3 regions of the Citrobacter sp. FDAARGOS_156 genome follow, and region 2 is predicted to be linked to each of the others. Evidence: riboswitches for the same ligand, from Rfam matches in the RefSeq annotation. Region 2 holds a riboswitch; each other region holds the start of a gene.
What was found. Region 2 has a riboswitch for cobalamin ahead of btuB (TonB-dependent vitamin B12 receptor BtuB). Riboswitches for the same ligand answer to the same signal wherever they lie in the genome.
Positions count from the first base shown of each region.

Region 1: another riboswitch for cobalamin. It lies ahead of AL515_RS10545 (cobyrinate a,c-diamide synthase); the one in region 2 lies ahead of btuB (TonB-dependent vitamin B12 receptor BtuB).
Region 3: another riboswitch for cobalamin. It lies ahead of AL515_RS14170 (ABC transporter substrate-binding protein); the one in region 2 lies ahead of btuB (TonB-dependent vitamin B12 receptor BtuB).

Region 1 covers NZ_CP014030.2:2,188,309-2,192,582, reverse strand. The annotation lists gene cbiB (adenosylcobinamide-phosphate synthase CbiB) at 1-432, opposite strand, end outside; gene AL515_RS10545 (cobyrinate a,c-diamide synthase) at 429-1,808, opposite strand; cobalamin riboswitch at 1,897-2,071, opposite strand; gene pocR (transcriptional regulator PocR) at 2,404-3,315, opposite strand; gene pduF (propanediol diffusion facilitator PduF) at 3,518-4,274, opposite strand, start outside.
Region 2 covers NZ_CP014030.2:527,538-531,811, forward strand. The annotation lists gene fabR (HTH-type transcriptional repressor FabR) at 1-27, shown strand, start outside; gene AL515_RS02560 (YijD family membrane protein) at 43-402, shown strand; gene trmA (tRNA (uridine(54)-C5)-methyltransferase TrmA) at 485-1,585, opposite strand; cobalamin riboswitch at 1,701-1,897, shown strand; gene btuB (TonB-dependent vitamin B12 receptor BtuB) at 1,962-3,800, shown strand; gene murI (glutamate racemase) at 3,745-4,274, shown strand, end outside.
Region 3 covers NZ_CP014030.2:2,893,378-2,897,651, reverse strand. The annotation lists gene AL515_RS14175 (FecCD family ABC transporter permease) at 1-610, opposite strand, end outside; gene AL515_RS14170 (ABC transporter substrate-binding protein) at 676-1,728, opposite strand; cobalamin riboswitch at 1,940-2,169, opposite strand; gene AL515_RS14165 (GNAT family N-acetyltransferase) at 2,412-2,927, opposite strand; gene dauA (C4-dicarboxylic acid transporter DauA) at 3,036-4,274, opposite strand, start outside.

The DNA of each region.
Region 1 (4,274 bases), 1.7 Mb from region 2:
CACGGCGCGGTTGATCTGTTTTGGTTGCAGCTGTGAGGTATCACGTCCCACAATCCAGGAGAGTTTTTCCCGGCTTTCGGCAAGATTATTGGCACGCAATGGACGCTCTACATCCAGCGCAGCATTTGCCAGACAACGCCCCGCCAGCACGGTAAAGATCATCCACACCTCTACGCCCCATCCCAGCCACGGGTGAATGGAATTCGCCAGTGTCAACACCCCCCAGGAAACGCCCCATGTCACACCAACCACCACGAGCCACATCACGGCACCGCCGATTCTCAGCGTGCTATCACTATGGCAATAACGCCGAATGACGCGCTGGATTGCGGAGATAAGGTTGCCGATCCAGCGCACCGGATGCGGCCAGTTCTGCGGATCACCAATGATAAAATCCAGCAGCCAGGCAACGCACCACGCAAGGATCGTCATAGCGCGCTCCTCGCGGCTGTCAGCCAGTGGCTAAGCATCTGCGGACGTTGAGCAAAATGAACGTGCAGATAACTGGCGAAGGTGTTTCCGACCTGCCAGCCGCCGGACCAGGCTTGCAGCGTTTTGCCATCACGCACCTTGCGGCAATTCATCACCGCCGGGGTTTCAGGGGTAAAGTCGGAATAGTGGAATTCATGCCCGCGCAGGACTTCACCGGCCGTTGCCAGCAATGTTTGCTGTGTGGCTTGTGCCTCGCAGTAGCCAAACCGGGTCAGCCGTTTGCCCATTTTGCTGTGCCCAGGAATGATATCCGCCATTAGCCAGCAATCGCCGTTGCTGTCCTCCAGCGAGCTACCGAGATACATCAACCCTCCGCACTCTGCATAAATAGCGACGCCACGCTGATGCGCCGCTCGCAGTTGCTCCAGCATGGTGACATTACGGGCCAGGGCCGCAGCATGCAGTTCCGGATATCCGCCGCCTAACCAAATCATCTGACAGTCTGGTAAACAGGTATCATGCAGCGGGCTAAAACGAACAATATTGAGGCCCGTACGCGCCAGTAATGTAATGTTATCCGGATAATAAAAGTTGAACGCCTCGTCATCAGCAATGGCCAGCGTTAGCCCTACCCCTGCGTCTGCTGCCGGTAGCGCGGGCCATTCGCCAACAGGAAGGGTGTTTAACTGGCTTAATGCCAACAACGCGTCGATATCCAGCGTCTGTTCCAGCGTCGCGGCAAAATCCTGCCACGGCTGCTGGTTGATAACTGACTCACGAGCGGTAACTAAACCCAGATGACGTTCAGGAAGCGCGACGCCCTCCATGCGGGGAACGTAGCCTAATACAGGCACGGAGCAGTAACGCTCAATGGCAACTTTGAGTAGCTGGTAATGTGTTTCGCTGTTGACCCGATTAACAATCACGCCTGCAATGTTCAGACTGGGATCAAAATGCTGGAATCCCATCACCGTGGCGGCTATCGAAGTGGAAACCGCCTTACCATCAACCAGCAAGATGACCGGGCAACCTAACTGTTTCGCCATCGCCGCAGTACTGCAGTAATCAGGGTCTGTACCATAGCCGTCATATAACCCCATAACGCCTTCGATAACGGCAATATCCGCGTGCTGCATCTGCTCGCAAAATAAGGCATTCAGTGTAGAGGTGGGTAGCATGAAGCTATCAAGATTACGGGAAGCCGTGCCGCACACCGCGGTGTGCCAGCCAGTATCAAGGTAATCAGGACCGACTTTGCATGGCTGGACGCGTAAACCGCGCTTTTTCATCAGGCTCAACAGGCCCAGCGTCACCGTGGTTTTGCCACAGCCGCTACCGGTACCTGCAAGAACAAATGCGTGAAAACTGGCCGCCATACCCTGATCCTGTTCAGGGTGGTAGGGGTGTATAGATACCCAGTCTCTCGACTGTATGCATCTGCGCAACCCACTTCCCACCGAAGTTGTTGGTAGTCACCGACAGGCAGGTCTTCTGGCTTAGCGTCGTCCTCGCCCGTCCTTCCCAATCTTGCGATCAGTGGTCTATACGGGGTCGTCAGCATCACAGCAGCGGGGGCTGCGGGGGATTCTCACCCCCTTCCCTACCACAAATGTGGCAAACCTGTCAGTTCAAGAGCCGATTTAATTTGGCTCTGTGTCTTGAGGCAAATTCACGACCTCATGACAATAATTCAATTTAATATCTTGCCGGGTACATTCAACCAATGTTATGGCCTCAACCCGTTTATTCATATGTTCATTTTTTGAATGAAAGCGTCATTAAAGAATAAAGAAAGTCTTTCACACAGACACTGTATCTCATCACAAAAATAAAAACTGGTGCAGTTTATCCCTCAAATACTATTATTTTGTTGCGCTATGACAATTTATTGACTGCTGTAGTTATTTTTCATTTTATAATGACTGACATAGCGTACGATATCAAAAATCGGCAATAGCAAATTATTGCTATTTAAGCTGTCTCTTCAGATGAGGTGACATTTATTTGCTGACGGAAAGCCTGCGGCGTAACCTGGTACGTTTGACGGAATACTTTGCAAAAATAACTGGTTTGTGAAAAGCCTAAATTTCGCGCAATACTGGCGATGCTCCAGTCGCTATGACAAAGCAACTCTTTGGCACTCGCCATTCGCTGTTGATTTACCCATGCGTTAAACCCTATCCCCTGATATTTTTTGAACAATTTGCTGAAATAGTAAGGACTGAGATAAACGTGAGAGGCAACATCTTCCAGACGCAGCTCGTCTGATAAATGCGCATCAATATAGCGCAAGGCTTTCTTCATTTTACTGTCATGCGGATTGGTACTGCGGTTAGCGCGTACCGGTTCTGACTGCTGCGGATTGTCTTTGATTACGACGAAATTCAGTTGTTTTTTAAGACAGTTTTCTACAATGAGCTTTAGCAAATCCGCGGAAGCAATAACCCGCGAATAGTCCATTTCCGGTACATTACGAAATTCACTCACCAGTTCGGGATCGGCTTGCCAACGGTCGTCCACGTTCAGAATATCCACCAGCCCCACGTCATTGCTTAGGCGCACCTGGCCACATAAGACAAACCCGACCAGATGTCCCGCAATGACCAGCGGAATGGAGAAGTCGGTAAGTCCGGCATGGCAGCGATAAATGCAGGGTTGATCGGATTTTGAAGCTTCCAGTCCCCCACAGCGATCGCTCATACGACATCGTGTACTATGCTGAGGATGCTGGCGCATCAACTGGCAAAAAGGAGTGAAATTAAAAAGCTCAGAAATTTCATCACCGTGAATATTGACAACCACAACAGCCAGACTGGTGGCCTGCGCAAAATCCTGTGCGATTTTATTAATGAGTTCTGAGTTCAGGGCACTCGCAGAAATCATGATAAAACCTCTCAGTTAATTTATTGTTATAAATAAAACACATTATTTACATCTGCTTTTCATCTCGCTATCCAGAGCAATGATAAAAGGCGTATTCGAACATAACAAAAGTCTCCCATTCTTGGGAGACTTTTTAAGCGGTTCAGGAAACCTGATCACGAAAACAGTTATTACATTTCAAAAATAAACATTTTCCGTGAAGCTAACGCTCATTTTCCTCCAGCTTACAGCTATTACACGGTAAGTTTTTGCCAATAAAGTAACGATAAATTGCTGCCCCCGCACAAGCGCCAATGATAGGTGCCACGATCGGGACAATAAAGTAAGGAATATCACGCCCCCCAGTCATCGCGACATCCCCCCAGCCCGCCATCCATGCGAACAATTTTGGCCCAAAATCACGAGCCGGATTCATGGCAAATCCGGTAAGCGGTCCGGTCGATGCCCCAAGAACGGCAACCAGAATACCGATCAGTAGTGGTGCCAACGGCCCCCGGGGAATCCCATTGCCATCATCGGTGAGCGCCATGATCATCCCCATCAGAATGGAGGTAATCACAACTTCCACCAGTGCAGCCTGCCAGACGCTGAGTGCAGCGGCAGGATAAGTGCTAAATATGCTGGCAAGCTGCAAACTTTCGAGGCTACCCCGCACCATGTGGTGGGCGGTTTCATACTCGATAAACAAACTGCCATACAACAAATAGGCGAGCAGAGCGCCACCAAAGGCACCAGCCACCTGAGCAATGGAGTACGGCAACACTTTACGACCTGGAAAACAAGCAAACAACCACAGTGCGATGGTGATAGCGGGATTGAGATGTGCACCTGAGATCCCTGCTGTCAGATAAACTGCCAGAGAGATCCCCAGTCCCCATATAATGCAGATCTCCCATAACCCTAAACTGGCACCGGCTACTTTCAGGGCGCTCAGGCATCCAATGCCAAAAAACAAAAAC
Region 2 (4,274 bases):
GAGAAGATGACGCACCACTCCGAGTAACGAGAAGGACAAGCAATGAAACAGTCAGGTCAAGATAAAGGTACGCTGCTGCTGGCGCTGGTTGCTGGCTTATCGATCAATGGCACATTTGCGGCGCTGTTTAGCTCCATTGTGCCATTCTCAGTATTCCCGATTATTTCGCTGGTGCTGACGGTTTATTGTCTGCATCAACGCTATCAGAACCGCACTATGCCTGTGGGGCTACCGGGCCTGGCTGCCGCCTGTTTTATTCTCGGCGTTCTGTTGTACAGCACCGTGGTACGTGCTGAATATCCGGATATTGGCTCTAACTTCTTCCCGGCGGTACTGTCGGTGATTCTGGTGTTCTGGATCGGCTTTAAAGTGCGTAACCGTAAACAGGAAATTGTGGAGTAACCGTTGTCGCTGTAGGCCGGATAAGGCAAAGCCGCCATCCGGCAATCTGAACCGGTAGTGCTTATCCGGCCTCCGTTCAGTCTTACTTCTTCGTTAACAGTACTCCGCACTCCATATGGTGCGTATACGGGAATTGATCGAACAGCGCCAGACGTGAAACATTGTGCGTCTGGCTTAATGTTTCCAGGTTCTTACACAGCGTCTCCGGGTTGCAGGAGATGTACAGAATCCGCGGATACGCCTGCACCATTTTTTCCGTTTCGCTGTCCAGCCCGCTGCGCGGTGGGTCAACGAAAATGGTTTCACACTGGTAACTCTTCAGATCGATTCCCTGCAAACGGTTGAACTCGCGAACACCGTTCATCGCCTGAGTAAACTCTTCGGCCGCCATACGAATAATTTGCACGTTATCAATATGGTTAGCCGCAATGTTGTACTGGGCTGCAGCAACGGAAGGTTTGGCGATTTCGGTGGCCAGTACGCGGTTGAAGTTTTGCGCCAGAGCTAACGAGAAGTTGCCATTACCGCAGTACAGCTCAAGCAGGTCGCCTTTTGATCCTCTGGTGACATCAATTGCCCATTCCAGCATCTGGATATTCATGGCGGCATTCGGCTGGGTAAAACTGTTCTCAACCTGGCGGTAGATAATCTCTTTACCTGCAACCGGCAAGCGTTCGTCAATGTAGTCCTGGTCCAGCTCAATTTTGGTTTTGGTGGCCCGGCCAATCAAATGCACGTTCAGGTTTTGCGCCCGCAGCGCATCCCGCAGCGCTTCGGCTTCCTTACGCCATTCATCATCCAGCTTTTTATGGTACAGCATCGATACCACCGCCTGATCGCTCAGGGTGGTGAGGTAATCAATCTGAAACAGTTTGTGGCGCAGGACGTGGTTGTTGCGTACACCTGCAATCATTGCCGTCATCAGCGTATTGATAAGCTCGCTGGCCGCCGGAAAGCTGTCGACGCGAATACGGTTTTTTGTTTGGCTGTCGAACATGATGTGGTACAGGTCGTCCCCGTCATGCCACAGACGGAACTCGGCACGCATACGGTAATGGCTAACCGGTGAGCGGAACACTTCCGGAGCCTGTGCATAAAATGGCGTCATTAAGCTCTGCAGACGCACCACTTTCTCAGCTAACTGGGCGTCGTACTGTTCTGTCGGAAGGTGTTCGGGGGTCATGATGCGTCCTGAAAAATAAAAGTACGCGGGGATTGTAGGGATTGCTCATCAGATGTCCAGTTATTGATGATTTCCGATATTGTGATATCCGGTCTGGACACCAGGTTGTAACAAACTGTAGCATCCGTTTTCCGGTCCTGTGAGTTAAAAGGGAATCCAGTGTAAATCTGGAGCTGACGCGCAGCGGTAAGGAAAGGTGAAATGAGAGCGTAAAGCAGACACTGCCTGTGGGTGGGAAGTCCTCATTTCTTTTTATTCGGTATCCTGAATAACCTTCCAAGCCCGAAGACCTGCCGGCTAACGTCGCATCTGGTTTTCACTATCGCGTACTATCGGTGGACCTGCGGCATCCTTCTTATATTGTGGATGCTTTACAATGATTAAAAAATCGTTGCTGTTGACGGCGCTTTCCGTCGCGGCATCTTCTGGTTGGGCGCAGGATGCTAGCCCAGATACTCTCGTCGTTACTGCCAACCGTTTTCAGCAGCCCCTAAGTGCAGTACTTGCACCCATCACCGTCGTTACACGTCAGGACATCGATCGCTGGCAATCTACCTCGGTAAACGATGTATTGCGTCGTTTGCCTGGTGTTGATATCGCACAAAGCGGCGGTATGGGGCAAAACTCGTCTATTTTTATTCGCGGTACTAACTCCAGCCATGTTCTGGTGTTGATAGATGGTGTGCGTCTTAATTTAGCGGGAGTTAGCGGCTCGGCCGATCTTAGCCAGTTCCCGGTATCGCTGGTGCAACGTATTGAGTATATCCGCGGGCCGCGTTCCGCTATATATGGTTCGGATGCGATTGGCGGCGTGGTGAATATCATTACTACGCGCGAAAAACCAGGGACGGAACTGACTGCCGGCGTGGGAAGCAATGGGTATCAAAATTACGATATCGCAACCCAACAACAGCTTGGCGAAAATACGCGTGTCACGTTGATGGGCGATTATGCCTACACCAAAGGCTTCGATGTCGTGGCCTACGGTAGCACTGGCGCACAGGCTCAACCGGATAAAGACGGTTTCTTAAGCAAGACGCTGTATGGCGCACTGGAGCACAACTTCTCCGAGACATGGAGCGGGTTTGTTCGTGGTTATGGTTATGATAACCGCACAGATTATGACTCGTATTATTCTCCTGGCTCGGCGCTACTTGATACCCGACAGCTGTATAGCCAGAGCTGGGACGCTGGGTTACGTTTTAATGGCGAGCTGATTCAGTCACAACTGGTTTCGAGCTACAGCCACAGTAAAGACTACAACTATGATCCGAACTATGGCCGCTATGATTCCTCGGCCACGTTAGATGATATGAAGCAGTATAATGTTCAGTGGTCAAACAGCATAGTTGTTGGCCACGGTAACATTGGTGCAGGCGTGGACTGGCAAAAGCAAACTACGGAACCAGGCACTGGGTATGTTACGGACGGTTACGACCAACGTAATACTGGCCTTTATTTGACGGGATTGCAGCAGCTTGGTGACTTCACCTTCGAAGGTGCAGCACGTAGTGATGATAACTCTGAGTTTGGTCGTCATGGTACATGGCAAACCAGTGCCGGATGGGAGTTTATCGAAGGCTATCGTTTCATTGCCTCCTATGGCACATCTTACAAAGCGCCAAATTTGGGTCAGTTGCATGGCTATTACGGCAATGCAAACCTTGATCCCGAAGAGAGTAAGCAGTGGGAAGGGGCGTTTGAAGGGATAACATCAGGGGTTAACTGGCGCGTGTCAGGGTATCGCAACGATATCGATGACATGATCGACTACAACACCCACACTCAAAAGTACTACAACGAAGGCAAAGCGCGTATTAAAGGTATCGAAGCGACTGCAAACTTCGACACCGGGCCGTTGGCGCATACGCTTAGCTACGACTACGTAGATTCGCGTAATGCGATTACCAACGAGCCACTGGCTCGTCGTTCTAAACAGCAGGTGAAATACCAGCTCGACTGGCAGGTCTATGATTTTGATTGGGGCCTGACATATCAATATCTGGGGACGCGATACGATACGGACTACGTTACTTATCAACCGGTAAAAATGGGCGGTGTGAGTTTGTGGGATTTGGCAGTGTCATATCCGATCACCTCACAACTGACAGTTCGTGGTAAAATCGCCAACCTGTTCGATAAAGATTACGAGACAGTTTATGGCTACCCAACTGCAGGACGGGAATACACCTTGTCTGGCAGCTACACCTTCTGATTCACGTCCCACCGTGCTGGTGTTTGATTCCGGCGTCGGTGGGTTGTCGGTCTACAATGAGATCCGGAATCTCCTGCCGGATCTCCACTATATATATGCTTTCGATAACGTCGCCTTTCCTTATGGTGAGAAAAGCGAAGAGTTTATCGTTGAGCGTGTTGTTGAGATTGTGACTGCAGTTCAGCAACGATATCCCCTCGCACTTGCGGTTATCGCATGCAATACCGCCAGCACGGTGTCACTCCCGGCATTACGTGAAAAGTTCGCTTTTCCGGTTGTCGGTGTGGTGCCTGCGATTAAACCCGCGGCGCGGCTCACGGCGAATGGTATTGTAGGGCTACTGGCGACGCGCGCGACGGTGAAACGCTCGTACACACACGAATTGATTGCGCGCTTTGCTAACGAGTGTCAGATAGCGATGTTGGGATCCGCTGAGTTGGTGGAGCTGGCAGAAGCGAAGCTGCACGGCGAAAC
Region 3 (4,274 bases), 2.4 Mb from region 2:
GCCAGAACATGATGCCCCGAGCCTGTTCGGCATTGGCTGAGCGCGTAATGATGAGCGAGGTAATGGCATTGAACAGCTGCGAACTGGCAATCCCGGCGAGAATGATTTGCGTGGTGGCCGAGCCGCTTTTGCCCCTTGCCGCCATCGCCAATAGCGCGACAAACAGAAATGCCGTCAGCGCGCCAATAAACGCGCCAAGCGACATGGAAATGATCCCTGCGCCAAGTCCGGTCAGGGCGATGAGCACCGCGCCCGTTGAGGCTCCGGCAGAAATACCCAGCAGGTAAGGTTCGGCCAGCGCATTGCGCAGCAGCGACTGGAGAACCACGCCTGAAACCGCCAGACAGGCTCCGCAACAGGCGGAAACCAGCGCGCGGGTCAGGCGGTAGTTCCAGATAATCCCGGCATCAAGCGCATCCACCGCATACTGTGTATCAAACAAGCGGTTTGCCAGCGTATGGCTGACATGCTGCCACGGGATAACCGTCTCACCGATTGAAATGCCCGCCAGAAGGACGCCGCACATCACCATGCTGACCCACAGCGCGTGGAACAGCGTCCTGCATGCAAGCTGGCTCATGGCATGACGCGTCCTGCGTAATTCGCTCATTGTTTACGACTTCCCGGAATACGAAAGGGCGCTATGCCCGTATAAGGCATAACGCGCGACGAGAGTTAGTGAGTCGTCTGAGGGTGCGCCAGACCATATTGCACCAGCGCATCGGCGAGTTTTTCCAGTCCGTCAATGGTTCTGATACCCGCGTTCATGGTTTGCACGTCGATCACCGGCAGGTGGTTTTCTTTCACTGCCGGGATCAGCCGGGTAACAGGATCGGACGTGAGGTATTCCATTTTGACTTTCCAGTCATCGGCCGGGAAGCGGCGACGGCCCATCTCGCCGAGGACGATGACCGATGGATTGGCTTTGGCAATGGTTTCCCAACCTACTGTTGGCCACTCCTCGGCGGAATCAATGACATTTTTCACCCCAAGAGATTGCGCTATCCACGCCGCGGGGCCAAATTTCCCGGCGACATAGGGGTCAAGCTGCAGGTCGGCGCTGGAGAACCAAAAGACGGCAGATACGTGGTTGTCCATGCCGGCAATCTTAGCTTTCGCAGCGGCTTCACGTGCTTTCAGGCTGGCAATCAGTTCATCGCCTTTGTCCTGTACATCAAAAATTTTCGCCAGGTCGGCAATTTCCTGATAGACCATGGCGATATCAAACATGCTCTTACGCACGCCGTCGCCGCCGTCTTCGTTGTCTTTGGCACAATCGGCTGGGGCGGTATAAACCGGAACGTGTAATTCGCTAAATTGTTCGTAAGAGGCAACTGTGCCCGCAGGGCCAATCTGCCATTCAAACTGACTGGCCACCAGATCCGGTTTTTTCGCAATAATCCCTTCGAAACTCGGGATGTTTTGCGCAATGACTGCAATCTTGTCATTCACTGCTTTGTACTGTTCAGGTACCGGGCCAAACCACAGTGATGTTCCAACAACACGATCGGCCAGACCCAGGGAATAGAGGATTTCAGTACTGTTTTGTCCAACGGTAGTCACGCGTTTTGGCGCATGATTAAACGTAATATCCCTACCACAGTTTTTGATCGTTAATGGATATTCTGTTTTTGCCGCAGAAGCCATATTGCTGGTCAGGAAGAGTGCTGCGCCAGTCAGTGCCAGAAGTGAAAGTTTGCAATAAGCAGAAGTTATTTTTGCGTGCATTAGCGTTGTCCCGTTCATGCCAGAATCTGAACGTCTGGTCATGGTTCATTTCGTTCCATAAATTCGGGACAGGCACATGACGATAGATGACATCTAATCGTGAACTGCGGGCAAGATAATATGAAAATAAAACATATTGTTGCCAATTTGTTCAGAAATTATATTATTCATTCGTCAAATAAATCACCCCATGGACCATCCCGTCCACTCAATGTATACAACCTTGACAGCAGGTCTCCTGGCTCGCGGCAATCTGAATATCGGCCTTCCCATAAAGGCGTTCTTTACAGTGACCTGTCGTGGATAATCCACGACACAGTGATATTCAGTTTCCGCTTACAGTTGCGGGGGCAGCTATGGCATAAGATTAAAATAATCCGCACCATATTCCGTTTCAAAATGATAAATAGATTCTGAAATACTGTCGGTGGGGACTTTATCGGTATCGAATAGCCCCGTCAACCGCTTGAATAAGTAGGGTTGATACCGCTTTTATTTTTAAATTCAATAAAATCAATTCGTTGCTTTGGTGTTTGTGACATTAATTATGTGAAAAACACAAATGCCGATAAACTAAATGAGAATTGTTTGATGTTGATCAATTAATGTTTTCTTTGCCGAGCTGACCACGCTTAATAACGAAATTTACTGTGATATTTAATTATTTGCGCGGCGTCACATTTTTATTGATATTTTTCCATGTGTACGATTTGCTGTTCGCCACCTTCATCAAAAAAGACGGTAAAGTGATTTCGCAACCAAAACTGATAGCCACCAGGTAAAAAATGGTGGGTGTGCAGATAGCGTATTTTATATTGTTGTCGGTCGCAAAATTGTTCCGCCAGCAGGACAAGTTGGCTGCCTATGCCTTGCCGACGATATTCCTGTGCGACGTAGCAGCGGCAAATTTCCGCGGTTGAGGATAATTGATAGCGTCCGCGCAGTGCCGGTATTCGGTCATCGTACTGGCAGACCGCCAGCGTAGCGATAAGTTGCTGTCGGTTATTCCATGCGCCGAGCAACAGATTTCGCGGTTGATGGAGGTAGTGTGAGCGCAGATTTAATACATCTGCATGCGGTTCAGGTGCTGGTCGGTTAGCGTTAAAATAGAGATTTAAATGGTGGATAATAAACGACTGAACGGACGAAATATCAGCCTCAGTTATTTCACGGAATATAAATGTAGTATCAGCGTTCATCGTTGCAGATATCATCAGAACCAGGGGAACTGGATAATAGCAACTCAGACGCGTTTACAGAAGAGAAGTGTTACCGGCAAGCCTGCGCAAGCCGGTAACATCGTATGATTAAATATCTGCCAGCGCGGCATCACGGTTCGGGAAGAACGCCAGACGGCCGGGGATGGGTTGGATACCCGCGCGTGCCATGGTGCGTAGCGGCTGGAATTCCAGATTACTGATACGCAACTCACAACCTTCCGGCAGGCGTTTAACAAAACGCTGGAAGGCGTCCAGACCACCGGCATCCAGTACCGGGACGGCGTCCCACTTCAGCACCACAATGCGTTTGCCTTCAAGGCGAGATTCGAGATCGGTAAAGAGTCCCTCTGCTGCGGCAAAGAAAAGCGGGCCAATAACGCGTAGTACCAGTACATCGTTTGGTACGTCTACGTTGACCGGTGCCAGACGCGTCATGCGTGCAATACGGCGCATAAACAGCAGCGAAGCGAGAACGATACCGACGCTGATGGCGATAACCATATCGAACAGCACCGTCAAAGACATACACATCAGCATAACGATGATGTCGTCTTTTGGCGCGTGGCGCAGGAGATCCACAACTTTATGCGCTTCACTCATGTTCCATGCCACCATCAGCAGCAGGGCAGCCATCGCCGACAGCGGTAACCAGGAAAGCAGCGGCGCAAGCACCAGCAGGGCGAGGATCACCAGAATCGCGTGAATGACCGCAGAAATTGGCGACGTTGCGCCGGCACGAACGTTAGCCGCAGAACGGGCAATTGCCGCAGTGGCAGTGATACCGCCAAAGAACGGTGCGACGATGTTGCCCAGACCCTGACCAATCAATTCGCTATTGGCCTTATGCTTGGTGCCGGTCATCCCATCGAGGACGACAGCGCACAGCAGAGATTCGATTGCTCCGAGCATTGCCATCGAAAAGGCTGCGGGTAACAGTGCCTGTAATGAACTCCAGCTCAGCGTAAAGTTGGAGCCAGGCATATCCCATGGCAGTACCAACTGCGGCAGCAGCTGTGGGATACCGTTACCCTGCGAGCCATCGGCCAGAATGTAATGGAACTGAGACCCGATGGTCGCTACATGGCCACCCGTCAGGTTCACGATACCCATCACCGCGCAGCCAGCCAGCAGTGCAGGAAGGTGGCCCGGCAGGCGGATCCCCAGACGCGGCCAGAAAATCAGGATCCCCAGTGTGACCACGCCAATCGCGGCATCCCCCACGTCGATGGTTGGCAGGGCCATAAACAGCGCGCCGACCTTCTGCAGGTAGTGCTCAGGGACATGAGCCATCTGCAGGCCAAGAAAATCTTTAATCTGCATGGTACC